One region of the Bacillus sp. D386 genome, then DNA from elsewhere that is predicted to be linked to it. Evidence: riboswitches for the same ligand, from Rfam matches in the RefSeq annotation. Region 1 holds a riboswitch; each other region holds the start of a gene.
What was found. Region 1 has a riboswitch for S-adenosylmethionine ahead of metK (methionine adenosyltransferase). Riboswitches for the same ligand answer to the same signal wherever they lie in the genome.
Positions count from the first base shown of each region.

Region 2: another riboswitch for S-adenosylmethionine. It lies ahead of FHY45_RS15740 (methionine biosynthesis PLP-dependent protein); the one in region 1 lies ahead of metK (methionine adenosyltransferase).
Region 3: another riboswitch for S-adenosylmethionine. It lies ahead of FHY45_RS10280 (bifunctional homocysteine S-methyltransferase/methylenetetrahydrofolate reductase); the one in region 1 lies ahead of metK (methionine adenosyltransferase).
Region 4: another riboswitch for S-adenosylmethionine. It lies ahead of FHY45_RS04725 (methionine ABC transporter ATP-binding protein); the one in region 1 lies ahead of metK (methionine adenosyltransferase).

Region 1 covers NZ_VEMV01000007.1:29,135-33,581, forward strand. Annotated here, with positions in the region: gene pckA (phosphoenolpyruvate carboxykinase (ATP)) at 1-811, opposite strand, end outside; SAM riboswitch class I at 1,190-1,318, shown strand; gene metK (methionine adenosyltransferase) at 1,452-2,651, shown strand; gene asnB (asparagine synthase (glutamine-hydrolyzing)) at 2,849-4,447, shown strand, end outside.
Region 2 covers NZ_VEMV01000005.1:163,198-167,644, reverse strand. Annotated here, with positions in the region: gene FHY45_RS15750 (patatin-like phospholipase family protein) at 1-782, shown strand, start outside; gene FHY45_RS15745 (M42 family metallopeptidase) at 830-1,873, opposite strand; SAM riboswitch class I at 2,007-2,111, shown strand; gene FHY45_RS15740 (methionine biosynthesis PLP-dependent protein) at 2,295-3,395, shown strand; gene FHY45_RS15735 (ABC transporter ATP-binding protein) at 3,538-4,323, shown strand; gene FHY45_RS15730 (ABC-2 family transporter permease) at 4,327-4,447, shown strand, end outside.
Region 3 covers NZ_VEMV01000003.1:280,153-284,599, forward strand. Annotated here, with positions in the region: gene FHY45_RS10265 (phosphatase PAP2 family protein) at 1-39, shown strand, start outside; gene FHY45_RS10270 (hypothetical protein) at 190-528, shown strand; gene FHY45_RS20530 (hypothetical protein) at 1,094-1,252, shown strand; gene FHY45_RS10275 (class I SAM-dependent methyltransferase) at 1,461-2,057, opposite strand; SAM riboswitch class I at 2,182-2,283, shown strand; gene FHY45_RS10280 (bifunctional homocysteine S-methyltransferase/methylenetetrahydrofolate reductase) at 2,378-4,237, shown strand; gene metH (methionine synthase) at 4,234-4,447, shown strand, end outside.
Region 4 covers NZ_VEMV01000001.1:966,484-970,930, reverse strand. Annotated here, with positions in the region: gene FHY45_RS04730 (pyridoxal phosphate-dependent aminotransferase) at 212-1,378, opposite strand; SAM riboswitch class I at 1,874-1,980, shown strand; gene FHY45_RS04725 (methionine ABC transporter ATP-binding protein) at 2,062-3,075, shown strand; gene FHY45_RS04720 (methionine ABC transporter permease) at 3,065-3,736, shown strand; gene FHY45_RS04715 (MetQ/NlpA family ABC transporter substrate-binding protein) at 3,757-4,447, shown strand, end outside.

The DNA of each region.
Region 1 (4,447 bases):
AACAGCCGCCTTCAATATTAAATACACCATCAGGAGACCAGCCATGTTCGTCATCACCTATAAGGCGGCGATTTGGATCGGCTGATAAAGTAGTCTTTCCAGTGCCGGATAGGCCAAAGAAAAGAGCTACATCTCCCTCGAAACCTACATTTGCTGAACAATGCATAGAGAACACATTTTTCTCAGGCAACAGGTAATTCATGATTGAGAAAATGGATTTTTTCATTTCACCTGCATACTCGGTGCCTCCAATTAAGACGACTTTTTTCTCAAAAGAAATGATGATAAACGTCTCAGATTGTGTACCGTCCACGAGAGGGTTTGCTTTAAAACCTGGTGCTGAGATAATAGTAAACTCAGGAGAATGATTTTCAAGCTCTTCTTTAGTGGGGCGGATAAACAGCTGATGTACAAATAAATTGTGCCAGGCATATTCATTGATTACTTGTATAGGAAGGCGGTAGTCTGTTGCAGCCCCAGCAAACCCATTAAATACAAATAATTCATCTCGTTTTTCGAGGTAATCGATAACTTTATCATATAATTTAGAGAATGCGTCTTCAGATATTGCTTGATTGACGCTTCCCCAGGCTATTTTATCTTTAGTGGCAGCTTCCTCTACAATATATTTATCCTTTGGAGATCTGCCGGTATATTTACCTGTTTCGGCTTTAATCGCTCCAGTAGATGTGAGGATGCCCTCTTTTCTGGTTAATACTTTTTCAACTAATTGTGGCACTGAAAGCTGAATGTGAATATTATCATGAGTAAGTAATTGTTTCAATTCATTGGAAACTCCTACACTGTTCATAAGGTATCATCCTTTTCCAGAATTTTGGTAAGCATATTATATGGAAAATAGTATAACACATTTAATCGATTTATCCATACTAATTGTGTTAATTTTCAAAAATATGGTTTAATATAGTATATAAGAATAATTATTATTGTTTTCATTGGTGAAAGAATAGGAATATTAGTCAATATTGATGGATAAATAATAAAGTATATTTATTTGAATATTCGTAAATTAATTATATCAATATCATAATTGAAATGCGAATTTTAAGTTCTGACTGTACTTCTTTTAGAAAAAGGATGAAGCTAAAGTTTTATCTTAACAATATATTCCTGTTTATTTATTGACAGAAAATGATGGATAAGATATTATATACATTTGATATGGATACTCTTATCAAGACTCGGTGGAGAGACGAGCTCTATGAAGCCGGGGCAACCTGCAGTTTGATTCCTTTTAATGGAAATCACGCAAAGGTGCTAACTTGATGCAAGGTTATAATGCCTTGAACGATGAGAGTGAAAGGCAGATTTCTGAGACTCAGACCTTTCCTCTTTTCTTTATAAAGGGGAAGGGTCTTTTTTCGTATAATCAGGAGATAATTAAAGATAATGAGTAGCCATAAACAGGGAAACTGAAGGAGGAAATATACATGTCTAATAAGAGACATTTGTTTACATCAGAATCTGTAACAGAAGGTCATCCGGATAAAATTTGCGATCAGGTTTCTGATGCCATTTTGGATGAAATATTAGCAAAGGATCCAAATGCAAGGGTAGCCTGCGAAACATCTGTTACCACTGGATTAGTTTTAGTAGCGGGAGAAATCACTACTTCTACGTATGTGGATATTCCAAAAATTGTACGTGACACAATCAAAGGGATTGGTTATACACGTGCAAAATATGGTTTCGATGCAGAAACATGCGCTGTCTTAACCTCTATTGATGAACAATCTGCAGATATCGCCCAAGGTGTAGACCAAGCTTTGGAATCAAGAGAAGGCACGATGTCAGATGAAGAGATTGAAGCAATTGGGGCGGGAGATCAGGGTCTAATGTTCGGTTTTGCCTGCAACGAAACAGAAGAATTAATGCCTCTTCCTATTTCTCTTGCTCACCAATTATCTAGAAAGCTGGCTGAGGTTCGTAAACAAGAAGTTCTTCCATACTTGCGCCCTGATGGAAAAACACAAGTCACAGTGGAATATGATGAAAATAAAAATCCGGTAAGAATTGATACCATCGTAATCTCTACTCAGCATGACGCGGAAACAACACTGGATCAAATTAAGAAAGACTTAAAAGAACAAGTAATTAAACCGGTTGTTCCTGCTCACCTTATTGATGAACAAACTAAATATTTTATTAACCCAACGGGCCGTTTTGTTATTGGAGGTCCACAAGGGGATGCAGGCTTGACTGGCCGTAAAATCATTGTTGACACGTATGGTGGATACGCACGTCACGGTGGTGGAGCATTCTCTGGTAAAGATGCTACAAAAGTAGACCGTTCTGCTGCCTATGCAGCCAGATATGTAGCTAAAAATATTGTAGCAGCAGGTCTTGCAGATAAAGCAGAAGTTCAGCTGGCTTACGCGATTGGTGTAGCTCAGCCAGTATCTATATCCATTGATACGTTCGGTACAGGTAAAATTGAAGAGGAAAAATTAATTGAATTAGTACGTGCTAACTTTGATCTGCGCCCTGCAGGAATCATAAAAATGCTTGATTTAAGACGTCCGATTTATAAACAAACAGCAGCTTACGGACATTTTGGACGTAATGATTTAGATCTTCCTTGGGAGAAAACTGATAAAGTAGAAGTACTGCGTACGGAAGCTAACATCTAAGATAAACAGCATAAACATTTCAAGAAAGAGGGATAAACCCTCTTTCTTTTTTTGTCTAAATATGATAATATTAGGAAACTATGAAATCGGGTATAATGGATCGTATTTTGTCGGGACCCTAGCTCATATCTAAAATCTAATTCTTTGATATTTTTAAATGAAAAACAGTCGAAAGTAAAGGTAGTGAGTGAATAATAATGTGTGGATTTGTAGGATGTATGCATGATCACCAACAAGCGAATCAGGATTCAGAACTAATTAAAAGTATGAATGACTTGATTACGCATAGAGGGCCGGATGACGAGGGGTATTATATAGATGAACATATCCAGCTTGGTTTCAGAAGACTAAGCATCATTGATATTGAATGTGGACATCAGCCCTTAACGTATGAAAATGAACGCTATTGGATTGTTTTTAACGGAGAAATATACAACTACTTGGAATTGAAAGTAGTGCTGGAAAAGGAAGGCATGGCGTTTTCTACAAATTCAGATACTGAAGTAATCCTGGCGGCATTTGTTCAATATGGGGAAAAGGCAGTTGAAATGCTTCGTGGGATGTTTGGGTTCGTGATTTGGGATAAACAGGAGAAATCTATTTTTGGTGCCCGTGATCCATTTGGGATTAAACCATTTTTTTATAAGGAAGATGGGGATAAGACCTATTTTGCTTCTGAAAAGAAAAGTATTATACACGCTATAGAAAAACAAGAATTGGATCATGTGTCTCTGCAGCATTATCTTACCTTTCAATTTACTCCAGAACCAGCAACGATGACAAAGTATGTGAAAAAATTATTGCCTGGACATTGCTTTACAAAGAAAATTGGAGAACCTATGGAAATCCGCCAATATTGGAAAGCGGAATTTAAACCTATTCTGCGCAGTGAACCAGATTGGATTAAAGAAATTCAAGATGTGATGTATGACAGTATCAGCATGCATATGCGCAGTGATGTACCCGTTGGTTCATTTCTTTCAGGTGGAATTGATTCTACAATCATCGCATCCATAGCTAAAGAATTTCATCCTGGAATTAAAACATTCTCAGTTGGATTTGAACAGAATGGTTTCAGTGAAATTGATGTAGCTAAAGAAACAGCTGACAAGCTTGGGGTAGAGAATATCAGCTATATTATATCGCCGCAGGAATATATGAGGGAACTGCCGAAAATTATGTGGCATATGGATGACCCGTTGGCAGACCCCGCTTGTGTTCCTTTATATTTCGTGGCAAGGGAAGCGCAAAAGCATGTAACGGTTGTTCTGTCAGGTGAAGGAGCGGATGAATTATTCGGAGGATACAATATTTACCGTGAGCCTCAATCCTTAGCCATGTTTAATAAAATTCCTGTACTTATGAAAAGAGCGCTAAAAAGAATTGCTGCCATGATGCCTGAAGGGGTAAAAGGCAAAAGTTTTATAGAGCGCGGCTGTACGCCGATTGAAGAACGCTATCTTGGAAATGCCAAGATGTTTATGGAGGAAGAGAAGGGGCAATTATTCAAATTATATAAATCAAAGCTGGATTATACTACGATAACACATCCGTTCTACGCAGAAACACCCGAATATGATGATGTGAGCAGAATGCAGTATATTGATATTCATACATGGCTGCGCGGAGATATATTAGTAAAAGCTGATAAGATGACGATGGCACATTCTCTTGAGCTTCGAGTGCCATTCCTTGATAAAAAAGTATTTGAGGTGGCATCCGGAATTCCAACTGATTTAAAAACTGCTCATGGAACGACCAAATATATACTTAGAAAAGCTGCAGAGGGAATCATT
Region 2 (4,447 bases), on a different contig from region 1:
TTCTGAGGTATTTGATGGAACAGGATATATATGTGCCATATACAATTGGTGTTTCAGCTGGTGCATGTAATGGCTCTTCTTATATTGCACGGCAAATAGACCGTAATTATGCGGCGAATATCGATTATGTCTCACACCCGGAATACCTATCCTATAAACGTTTTCTGAAGAAACGTGAATTATTTGGAATGGACTTTATTTTTGATAAAATTCCAAATGAACTGGTCCCATTTGATATAAAGGCTTTTTGTGAAGCAAAGGAACAGTTTGTCGTGGGTGTTACAGATTGCGTAACAGGCGAACCTGTATACTATAGAAAAGAGCACCTAATAAAAGATATTACAACGATTCTGCGCGCATCCAGTTCGATTCCTTTTTTTGCTCCGGAAATCTCTTATGATGGAAGAATGCTGCTGGATGGCGGTGTTGCCGATCCAATACCGATACAAAAATCTCAAGCAGACGGGAATACGAAAAATATCGTTGTGCTTACTGGGAATAAAGGCTATATGAAAGCATCGTCGCTTGATTGGCTTGGAAAAAGAAAATATAAGAACTATCAAGGGCTGCTAAAGGCTCTTCGCAAACGGCATATCGTTTACAATGACACGATCCGCTATTTGGAGGAACAAGAAGAAAAGGGACTTGTCGTCATTATTCGTCCATTAGTGAAATCAGATGTCAGCCGTGTTGAGCGTAACCCTAAAAAGCTGAAAAAGCTGTACAATCAAGGATATGCTGAAGCCAAGGCTGCTTATGGAAAAATCAAACGGTTATTATAATAAAAACCCATCACTTAAATGGTGATGGGTTAACGTTTAGTATGAAATTAGGCTAATTCTGATTGTAAGTAATTCCAGATTAACTGGGCAGTATGTTCAATAGAGCTGATATGGGTTCTTTCAAAAGCATGTGAAGCATCAATGCCGGGTCCAATTAATCCGTGTATGATATCATAGCCGGCACGGATGGCAGCAGAAGCATCAGATCCGTAAAAAGGATATATATCTACACGGTAATCAATCTTGTGTTGCTTTGCCAATTCGACTAAATGCTGACGCAGGCCATAATGATAGGGTCCGCTAGAATCTTTTGCACAAATGGAAACACTGTATTCATCCGTAGATTGTCCTTCTCCAATTGCTCCCATATCTACAGCCAGGTATTCAACAGTTTCAGCAGGAATGTTGGAGTTTCCGCCATAGCCTATTTCTTCATTATTTGAAATTAAGAAGTGGGTCGTATAGGGGAGAGTGATGCCTTCTTCTTTTAACTGTTTAATGATATACATCAGTATGCCGACACTCGCTTTATCATCTAAATGACGGGATTTAATAAATCCATTGTCTGTCAGTTCAACACGGGGCTCGAAGGAAACAAAATCACCTACAGAAATACCTAGACCTTCTGTATCCGTCTTGCTTTTTGTCACAGCATCAATTCGAACTTCAATCGTTGCATCCTCGCGTTTAATATCTCCCATTTTCTGATAAACATGGACAGAAGTTTGATTTAAAAGAATCGTCCCTGTAAACGTTTTACCTTCAGCTGTATGGATTTTACAATATTCGCCTTCAACAGAATTCCAACGAAATCCGCCGATCATCGATAATTTTAAACGCCCGCTTGGTTTGATTTCTTTCACCATAGCACCTAATGTATCTACATGGGCTGTTAGAAAACGGTGCTTTGAATCATCCTGTCCCTTGATTGTTGCCAATAGGGCACCTTTATTTGTTTTTACTGCAGGTATTCCTTGAGATTGTAAAAACTGTGCTACATGATCAATTACTTCCGTTGTATAGCCGCTCGGACTTGGAATGGATACAAGGTCTTTTATGTACTGGAAAATTTCCTGGCCATTGGCTTTCATGGTTCCGAATCACTCCTTTTTATGTATAGATTTATTATATACCTTTGTTAAAAAGTTGGACAATAAAGGCAGAAATAACTTGCTTTTTTAGCAGTAGGACTGTAAATTTATAGTTAAATAAATATTCTGAAAAATCTTATCAAGAGAGATGGAGGGACAGGCCCTGTGAAGTCTCAGCAACCGCCAATATGGAAAGGTGCTAATTCCTGCAGGAACAATCATTCCTGGCCGATAAGAAGGGACTCACTCTAATGAAAAGTCTTCTTCTTGAAGACTTTTTTCGTTTTTAAGCATAGTTTTATTCACTGGGAAAATGAGTGGATGTAAGTAATTCGTAACTTTGATGGCAAATTAGAGCCGGATGAAGGTAAATCAGAGTAACTGTATTTCGGGGATTAATAAAGAGAGAGGGGTCATACATATGACAACAGTTAAAATCGAAACACTCTTAGCTCAAATAGGCAATCGAAGTGAAACACAAACAGGTACTGTTAATCCGCCAGTTTATTTTTCCACAGCCTATCGCCATAACGGAATAGGGGAATCAACAGGGTTTGATTACATAAGAACAGGAAACCCAACCAGAAAATTATTAGAGGAAGCAATTGCCGAGCTAGAGGGTGGTAAACAGGGATTTGCCTTTAGTTCAGGTATGGCTGCCATTCACTCATTGCTATGTTTATTTTCTCCAGGTGATGAAATAGCCGTCTCTGCCGATCTGTATGGAGGGACATATCGGTTATTTGAGCAAATATGGAAGACGTATGGCATCAAGTTTAACTATTGCCATACATATGAAGATTTCGCTGAATCCATTACGGAAAATACGAAGGCCTTTTTTATAGAAACACCGACAAATCCGCTTATGCAGGAAATGGATATTAAAGAAATTGCTCAACTGACCCAATCTAACAATCTACTGCTCCTTGTGGATAATACGTTTTATACACCCATTTTGCAAAGACCGATTGAGCAGGGAGCAGATATCGTTGTCCACAGTGCCACCAAATATTTAGCAGGACATAATGATGTATTGGCTGGATTAATTGTCTCAAAGAGTAAAGAGGTTGGTGCGCGCCTAGAAGAATATCAAAATGCAACAGGCGCTGTACTGCCGCCATTTGACTCCTGGCTTGTGATGAGGGGAATGAAAACATTGAGCCTAAGGATGAGGCAGCATGAGGAAAATGCTAAGATAATCAGCCGATTTTTAAGAGAAAGAGAAGAAGTGACAGATGTCCTTTATCCTGGTAAAGGGGGGATGATATCGTTCCGGCTGAAATCAGAGGAATGGATCAATCCATTTTTAAAAAGCCTTCGCATCATATCTTTTGCTGAAAGTCTGGGTGGAGTAGAAAGTTTAATGACGTACCCTGCTACACAAACACATGCGGATATCCCTGAGGAAGTGCGTACACAAAATGGAGTCTGTAATTGTTTGCTGCGCTATTCTGTTGGGATAGAGCATGCGAATGATTTGATTGATGATCTTATTCAAGCTTTTGAATCATTATCGGTTTAGGTTATTAGAAATTTGAACTTTACAGGCATTTAGGTGCATCATGAAGGATTCCAGAAGTAATACCTAAAAAGGATAAATTAGAAAATTATGCAAATTAACGACCCGTTTTGATATACTATACCAAAATGGGTCTTTGGGGAGAATGAAAATGGCTGAACTGGTGATTTCTATTAGCAATCTTCAAATGCATTATGGATCGAAAGAAGTACTTCGAGGAATTAATCTTGATGTAAACAAGGGACAAATTATTGGCTATATAGGTCCCAATGGGGCGGGGAAAACTACCACAGTTAAAATATTGCTCGGACTCCTTACAGACTATACAGGCTCAGTGAAGGTCTTTGATAAAGAGCTTTCTGAGGATAGGATTACCTATAAAAATAGAATTGGCTATGTGCCTGAATTGGCAGATTTATATGATGTATTGACTGCACGTGAATATTTGACTTTTATAGGTGAGCTTTATGGCTTATCTTATGAGCAGGCTGACCAAAAGGCTTTTAAACTAATGAGGCTATTAAATATTGAAGAAATGTATGATTCACGAATAAATAGTTATTCAAAAGGGATGAAGCAAAAGGTTCTATTAATTTCAAGCCTTCTTCATAATCCGGATATTTTATTTTTAGATGAACCTTTAAGCGGTCTCGACGCGAATAGCGTTATGGTCATTAAAGAATTGCTTGGACTGCTGGCAAGCGAGGGAAAAACTATTTTTTATTCCTCACATATCATGGATGTCGTCGAGAAAATTAGCAATCGAATTATTTTACTGCATGAAGGCAGGATTGTTGCAGATGGAAGCTTTGCAGAATTACAGGATGTTGGCAAGGAAGGAACTCTTGAAGAAATTTTTAACCAATTAACTGGTTTTACACAGCATCGTTCAATTGCCGAAGATATTGTATCTGTTGTTAAAGAGGATTAATAGATGAAAAAATTTATGAGTTTGCGTGTGTTGGATAGAGGACAAAAGCTCTTTCAGTGGATGGGAATTGATTATCCGGTTATGAGAAGAATTCTTCAGGTTAAGCTTACAATGGATGCCAGAA
Region 3 (4,447 bases), on a different contig from region 1:
TTTGGGGAATATCGGAAAACAAAAGGTTCGAAATCGTAATAGGCTGTCCATAAGCCATAATGGCTTATGGACGGCTATTTTTTATGGAAATCTTGGCTGTCTGAAAATAACAAAAGGTTTCTAAGGAAATATTTGTTATAATAATTTATAAAGAAAAATTCTGGAATAAGTAAACAAGGGGATTTTAGTATGATTGATTTGATTATTGGGTTGTTAATCAATGGTTTAGTAATAGTTGCGTTTTTAAACATCAACAAATTTAATGCCCAAAAACTAAAATTATCAATAGTAAGTCTTATATCAACTATTATTGTTGTAGTTGTTCCTACCTTAGGTTATCGATTTGATAAGAGTATTGGTGATTATTATTTCGGTTTTCCTGCTGATATTTTAGTTTATCATGGTGGAATGCTGTTTTCTTTAGTCTCGTTTGGCTTTTTGTTTAACTTCTTTTTCTTTTATTGGGTGTTTAAACTAATAGTTAAATTAGGAGTGCTTATTAGGCCTGTGAACAAGGGAAATTATTGATGTTATTTAAAAGGGGTTGCTTAGGCTGCTCCTTTTCTTATAGGGTTCCCATTTCGCTTAATGCAGCAGCCAAAGTTAGTTACTTCAGTGTGAAATAGGCGTAGCGGTAAAACCGCAATATCGGTTAACGATGTTATGTTGGGATAGCTGAAGAAGAAAAAGTATAATTTTTAATTAAGGTAATATTAAGTGATAATCGTTGAATGCCTTTTTGTGTTGAACTTCTTATGGCAGTAAAGGTTCAGGATAACGAAAAAGAGTTTTACATAAGAATAAGGAATTGATAAAAATCAATTTAATAGGAGAAAAACATGGGGCATTAGTTGAATAATTGCGACAATAAAAAAGCTGTCTTTCTTTAAGTCATCAGCAACAATACTTGTGAACAGAGAGCAAATAAAAGAGATCCATTAGCAAGGGATAGGAATTTTCAATCACCTAAAAAAGACAACCAGAGTCATTATGTTATCAATAACATATATGGTATAATTTTCATGCAACTACTTGGTGCGGGTGGTATGCACCTTCTTTTCCTTATATAAAGGAGGAGGGAGGTGATATACTTATGGATTTTCTAATAGCTCTGGCAAAAGATGTAGCAATGATCTTTTTCACGACCCTTGCTGCCGGCATCGCCACGCGATTCGCCAATCTTCAGCTAAAGGGCAAACGAAAAACCACCCCGCGCCGACCAAAGCATAAGGGTGGTTCCTCTAAGAACTAAACTATTTGCATACCACTCGCTAGTAGTTGTACCAGGGAGTATCCAGCTCTCTGGTTTTTTAATATATGTGTATATGTTTATAATATACCCTAAATAATAGAAATTCAATCAAAACTGATGGAGGAGCTTATGGTTTTTATAGGTTGAAAAGGGTCAGATAGAAAGAGTGTCTAAGCTTGAGTGGAATTTCTAATATTCATAAAAAGGGCTATTTGATGGCTGTGACATTTATAGATAAGCACGGTTTGAGTGGTTTCGTTTGAACCTTAATAGACTTAAAGCCTGTATTAGTTAGCACCTCTCTAATCTCTTCGGCAAAGGCATGAGCCTGTTCTTCGGTTGCTTCTTCCTGCCTTGGCTGCACGGTTATAGTCAGTTTTCCATTTTCTTTTAATAAAGAATGTATTTTTTGAATACAAGCCTCTTGATCTTCCCATAATGGATAGCTATTTACACTAAATATTTTATCGTACACCATTGGATTGGGAATCCCGAGAACAGTTCCATTAAACAAACGAAGCTGATTGCGGTTGAGTTGTTCTTGATTTCGTTTGCTCGCATTTTTCACCATTTCTTCTGATGGATCGACACCATCTATTTGGATGGTAGGGTACTTCTCAAAAAGCATGTGCATTCCTTCACCTGGGCCAAAACCAACTTCTAGCAGTGTGTCATTTGGGGTAATAGTCAATTGATCAAATGTCCATTCGTATAATTCCTCATTTTCATAGGCCATTATTTTACCTGCAATCTTTCCGAGGACACCAGTTGGATTTTTAAACTGATTCGTTATTATTTCCTTCATCTAACATCACTCCTACCCCATACATACCCAAAATACTAAATCGTTAACTCTTTTGGATTAATTATCAAAATAGATTGAAATAACTGAAAATTTATAGTAAATTAAGTAAATATATAATTTCATATTCTTATCTAGAGAGATGGAGGGACTGGCCCGTTGAAATCTCAGCAACCTGGATGGTAATCCAAGGTGCTAAATCCAGCAAGCAATGCTTGAGAGATGAGAGACCTTAGGAAAGAGGGCTTTCATGATGAAAGCTCTTTTCTATTAGTCTGTTTTCCTCATCAGAGACATTAACCAACTAATTAGGGGGAAAGACAGTGAAACTACTGGAAACGTTAAATGAAAAAATTCTAGTCGCAGATGGGGCGAGTGGAACACTTTTATATTCATTTGGAATTGATAGTTGCTTTGAAGAGCTTAATTTGACAAACCCCAATCAGATCAAAAAGATGCATAGAAGTTATATTGAAGCTGGTGCTGATGTGATTCAATCGAATACATTCGGCGCAAATTTCCATAAATTAAAGCGCTATGGCCTTGAAAGGGAAGTTTCTCAAATTAATAGAGCTGGAATTAAAATAGCGAAAGATGCGGCTGATCCAAGCACCTTCGTTATTGGGACGATTGGCGGCTTACGGAGTTTCCGGAAATCAGAATTAACATTAACTGAAATTAAGGGATATTTCGATGAACAGCTGACCGCTTTATTGGAAGAAAAGCCGGATGGCATTTTACTTGAAACCTATTATGATTTAGACGAATTATTAACGGTAATAGAGTCGGCTAGAAAAATGAGTGATCTTCCTCTTATCGCGAATATTTCTCTGCATGAAACAGGCCTTTTGCAAAATGGTATGCATGTCAGTGAGGCGTTTTCTCTTATGAAAAAAACAGGCGCTGATGTGGTAGGCATCAATTGTCGGATGGGTCCCTATCATATGATTCGCTCATACGAAGAAGTACCTTTATTGGAAGATACCTATTATGCGGCTTATCCAAACGCCAGCTTACCTGATTTATCAGATGGAAGATATGTCTATTCGACAGAAGCGGATTATTTCATTAATAGTTCAAGGCAGCTTGTGAAGCAGGGGGTCCGGCTGCTAGGTGGATGCTGTGGTACAACTCCTGCCCATATTCAGGCCATTCGTAAAGGAATCGAAGATCTTCATCCTGTAAAGGTGAAAGATTTTGTAGCCAAGCCGAAGCATCAGCCTATATCATATGAAATCATTCAATATAAACGAAAAGGTCCAGATACAATTTCAGGTAAGGCAAAAAAACAAACGACGGTTATCGTGGAGTTGGACCCGCCAAAGACGTTCGGCCTGGAGGATTTTTTAATAGGAAGTCGCTACCTATTAGATTCGGGTGCCGATGCGATTACACTTGCGGATAATTCATTGGCGTCACCGAGAATATCCAATCTTGCGGTAGCGTCGATTTTACAATCAAAGTTAAATACGGTGCCTCTTGTTCACTTAACTTGTCGAGATCATAATCTGATTGGCTTGCAATCTCATTTAATGGGCATGCATTCCCTTGGATTATCAGAGGTGTTGGTGGTGACTGGGGATCCTTCAAAAATTGGTGATTTTCCGGGCGCGACTTCTGTATATGATCTTTCTTCAATGGACCTGATTTCATTGGTTAAGCAATTGAATGAGGGGCGCTCCTATTCAGGAAAATCGCTGGGTAGCCGGGCGAATTTCGATATCGCAGCTGCCTTTAATCCAAATGTAAAGTACATAGATAAAGCCGTACAGCGAATGGAAAAGAAAATTCAGGCTGGAGCTGATTATTTCTTAACCCAGCCCGTGTTTAGTATTGAAAAATTAGAGGAAGTATACGCGGCAACCAGGCATATAACAAAGCCGATTTTTATTGGCATTATGCCTTTAACGAGTCACCGGAATGCAGAGTTTTTACATAATGAAGTGCCAGGTATTTCATTGCCGGTTCATGTTAGAGAGGCGATGGAAAGAGCCGGAACGGATAAGGAAGCCTGTGCTCGCGAAAGCTTTGCCATTTCAAAAGAATTAGTGGACGCGGCAAGTGAACTATTTAACGGTATCTATATTATTACACCTTTTATGAAATATGAATTAAGCGGGCATTTGGTTCGGTACATCAAAGAACAGAAATCAGTTGTAAATAAGGAAGTGCATCTATCATGAGAACAGAAAAATTGAAAGAGTTATTGGCTGAAAGAATAGTTATTCTAGATGGAGCAATGGGAACCATGATTCAGGCGCATCAATTAATAGAGGATGATTTTGGCGGGGAACAATACGATGGGTGTAATGAGTATTTAACGCTAACCCGCCCGGATGTAATCCAATCGATTCATGAAGAGTACTTGGCAGCAGGTGCGGATATTATTGAAA
Region 4 (4,447 bases), on a different contig from region 1:
AACGCTGTATTGATCACATGGGGCGATTCATTTTGGGGCACAGTAAAATAGAATAGTATTATTAAAAAAACGAATTTTAAAAGAGGCGTTAATAGCATCTGTAACAACGTTATCAATAGAGATTGAGCGGCAGAACCCCTTAGAATTCAGGGTTCTGCTTTTATTATATTCATTGTTTACTAGACAGGGAGCAGTTCAATACCGCAGTTGTTTAAGTGAATATTCCTAGCTTTCCAATACGTTCAATAGCTTCTATTAGCCGGTCTTCGTCTACTAATAAGCCGACACGAATGTAGCCTTCTCCGTATTCACCAAAGCCTTTTCCTGCTGCAACGGCTACATCTGCTTTTTCAAGCAAATAATCAGCAAAGCTCTCGCTCTTGAAACCGGCAGGGACAGGAAGCCAAGCAAAGAATGAACCAGTTGGGGCTTCGACTTTCCAGCCGATTTTATTGCAAGCGCCAATGAGGGAATTTCGTCGTCGTTCATAGCGTTCGATAAGCTCTTCTACGCAGGATTGCTCCCCTGTCAAGGCTGCGATTGCCGCTTTTTGTACAGCAGGGAAGAGGCTGACGTAAAGATGATCTTGAATGAGATTGAGTGCTTCGATGATAGCTGGGTTTCCGATAGCAAAGCCAACACGCCAGCCTGCCATATTGTAAGTTTTCGAGAGTGTGTACATTTCAATGCCGACTTCTTTTGCACCCTCCGTTTCAAGAAAACTGATAGGTTTTTGTCCATCAAAGCCAATAGCTCCATAGGCAAAATCATGAAGTACGGTAATGTTATTTTCTTTTGCAAATGATACTGTTTTTTCAAAAAAAGCATGATCTGCGGTAGCTCCGGTAGGATTATTTGGGTAGTTTAAATACATTAGCTTTGCATGGGTCCTTTGTTCTAAAGGGATGCTTTCATAATCCGGCAAAAATTGATTATCTTTTGTTAGTGGAAAAGTTTCATAGTTTACGTTTGCTAATACAGCTCCAGATAAATAGTCGGGATAGCCTGGGTCTGGCAAGAGCATTAGCTCTCCATCGTTGAGCAAGCACATTGGTAGCTCAACTAGTCCGGCCTTCGTTCCAAAAAGGATGGCAACTTCAGTTTTAGGGTCAACCTCGACGCCATATTGCTTGTGATAAAATTGTGCTGCCGCTTCTTTCAACTCTTCCAAACCCCGAAATGGAGAATATTTATGAGTTTGTGCATCTTCAGCCGCCACTTGCAGGGCTTTGACGATATGCGCAGGAGTAGGTTGATCAGGATTTCCTTGTCCGAGATTAATAATGTCTCTGCCTTCAGCTATAGCGCTGTTAACTTTTAGGACAAGTGTTGCAAAAAATTGGACTGGCAGTTTTTTTAAGCGTTCTGAATATGTCATATAATTCACCTTTACGAAGAGAATATAGTTTTGAATATTTAAATAATAGATAAAATTCTATAACCTTTATTTAGAAATGTCTATAGTGAGCTGAAAGAATTTGAATATAGCGGTAGTAAATGGTTATTAGATTTGCTGAGTCATAGATTATAGGGGAACGTTTGATGAAGTGGGTGTGGTAGCTTTTTCAGAAATGATTGTTTTTCGGAAAATGTGAAATGTGGAGACTATACATTAAATGAGCTTGTTTGGCAGATGAAAATAGTGAGCGATGAAAGTGTTATTCAGTCGGCTTGCGAAAATGTAGAGTTTTACATTATCGTCAGTTCAGCCCTACGAAGAAGAATGGGGAGTTTTTTAATCCGATGTATGTGGATTGGAATATTTTATTGAAATTGCAATGATGAAAGCGGTTCAACAGTTTACGTCAAAAAGGTTTTTGTTGACAGACTATTCTGAAGTCTGTAATATCATAAACAAATCAAATAAAGCTATAGCTTATCGAGAGCGACCGAGGGACTAGGCCCTATGACGTCCGGCAACCCCCTTAATAGGGAAGGTGCCAATTCCTGCAGAATGTATTACATTCTGAAAGATAAGTCGAGATAGATGTATTTCGATGCCCCTTTCAGATGAGAGGGGCATTTTTGTTTCAAAAAATGTGTAGAGATAGAGGTTGGCATATGATAAAAATTCAGAATGTTAATAAGATTTACAAAACTAAAAGCGGTATAGTAAATGGAGTTGACAACGTTTCCTTAACAATTAAAAAAGGCGAGATATTCGGGATTGTCGGGTACTCAGGAGCAGGTAAAAGCTCGCTGCTACGCTGTATTAATTTGTTGGAGCGTCCAACATCGGGAAATATCACAGTTGATGGAATTGATCTGGCTAAGTTGAGAAGCAAGCAATTGCGTCATGCACGCTTAAAAATCGGGATGATTTTTCAGCACTTTTATCTTATTAGCCAGAAAACAGTTTTTGAAAATATAGCTTTTTCTTTAAAGGCAGCAAAAGTGCCGCAGACTCAAATACAAGACCGAGTAGAAGAACTGTTGAAAATGGTCGGATTAGCTGAAAAGCGTGAAGTGTATCCTTCGCAGCTAAGTGGGGGACAGAAGCAGCGTGTAGCGATTGCAAGGGCGTTGGCGAATAACCCGACAGTACTCCTTTGTGATGAGGCGACCTCAGCACTAGATCCGACGACAACGAAATCAATATTGAATTTGTTGAAAAAAATCAATAAGGAGCTCAATATTACGATTGTGTTGATTACACATGAGATGAATGTAGTAAAGGAAATTTGTAATCGAATGGCGATTATGCAGGATGGCAAGGTCATTGAGGAAGGCTCGGTGTATGATATTTTTGCTAAACCCCATGCCGATCTTACGAAGGAATTCATTAACAGTGTTGTTTCGTTCGATATACCTGACGCTATTTACCAAAGTTGCAAGGGTCCGATTGTCAAGGTGACGTTTAGGGGAACGGTTGCCGGTGAGGGAGTCATATCGGATACGCTTCAGCAATTTAATGTAAAAGGCAATTTTCTTCATGGCTCAATTGAATATATTCAGGAATTGCCTTTAGGTATTTTTATCATGGAGCTTCGCGGACAGAAGGAAGAGATTAATAAAGCGATATCTTATATAGAAAGTCGAGAGGCAGAAGTGGAGGTGTTCCAACATGGGCTTTGATTTCAACCACTTTATAGAGCTTATTCCTGAAATTAACACAGCATTTTTGCAGACGATTTACATGATTTCCATTTCTTTAGCTGTCGCAATCGTGATTGGTTTACCAGTTGGAATTCTATTATATGTGACAGAAAAGGGTTTATTTTGGGAAAACAAAACGGTTCAGAGGATATTAGGATTTGTCGTCAATTTGGTCCGATCAATACCATTTATTATTTTATTGGTTGCTCTTATGCCATTGACCGAATTTGTTGTAAAGACAACGATTGGACCAACAGCTGCTAGCGTATCGCTGTCAGTCGCAGCTATTCCGTTTTTTGCGAGAATCGTTGAAACGTCTTTACGAGAAATTGATAAAGGTGTTATTGAAGCCGCGATAGCAGCTGGTGCGACACCGTGGATGATTATTAAGGAAGTACTATTGCTCGAAGCGAGATCAGGTATCATTTCGGGTATTACACTTACATTAATTAGCTTGATTGGGTTTTCTGCTATGGCAGGAACGGTCGGTGGTGGCGGTATTGGTGATTTAGCGATTCGCTATGGGTATTATCGCTATGATAATACCATTATGATTGCAACTGTTATTATTTTAATCGTATTGGTTCAGGTTATCCAACTTGCCGGTGATTTCATCGCAAAAGTTATAGATAAAAGATAATAGAAAAGGGGAATTATTTCATGAAAAAGGGGTTAACAGCATTTATTTTATTCTTAGTGGTAGGTACATTGGCAGCTTGCAGCGGCAATGAAAGCATTGAGGATGCAAGCTCAGAGTCAAAGGATATTAAAATTGGAGCTACTTCTGGTCCTTATAGTGATATGGCAACGAAAGCAATCAAGCCAGGCTTGGAAGAATTGGGATACAAAGTAGAAGTGGTGGAGTTCAGTGATTATATTCAACCGAATAAAGCGTTAGATGGTGGAGATATTGATGCGAACCTTTTTCAGCATACTATTTACTTGGAAAACTTTGAAAAAGAGAACAGCATGGATTTGACAGGGTTAATTAAAGTACCGACTGCGCCGATGGGTATTTATTCAAACACGTATAAATCTTTGGATGAAGTGAAGGACGGAGCGACGATTACAATTCCGAATGATCCGGTAAATGCAGCTCGCGCATTCAATACACTTCAAGATGAAGGATTAATTGTAGTAGATGAAAATGCAGAACCCCTTAAAGTTTCTGAAAAGGACATAATCGAAAACAAGAAAAACTTAAAATTCCAGCCGCTAGAGTCAGGACAGCTACCTCGATCTATTGACAGTGCAGATTTATCAGCAGTACCAGGAAACTTCGCATTAGCTGCAGATATGGACTTATTAAGTGCATTAGCGCTTGAGAATATGCTTGATCCATATCGAAATT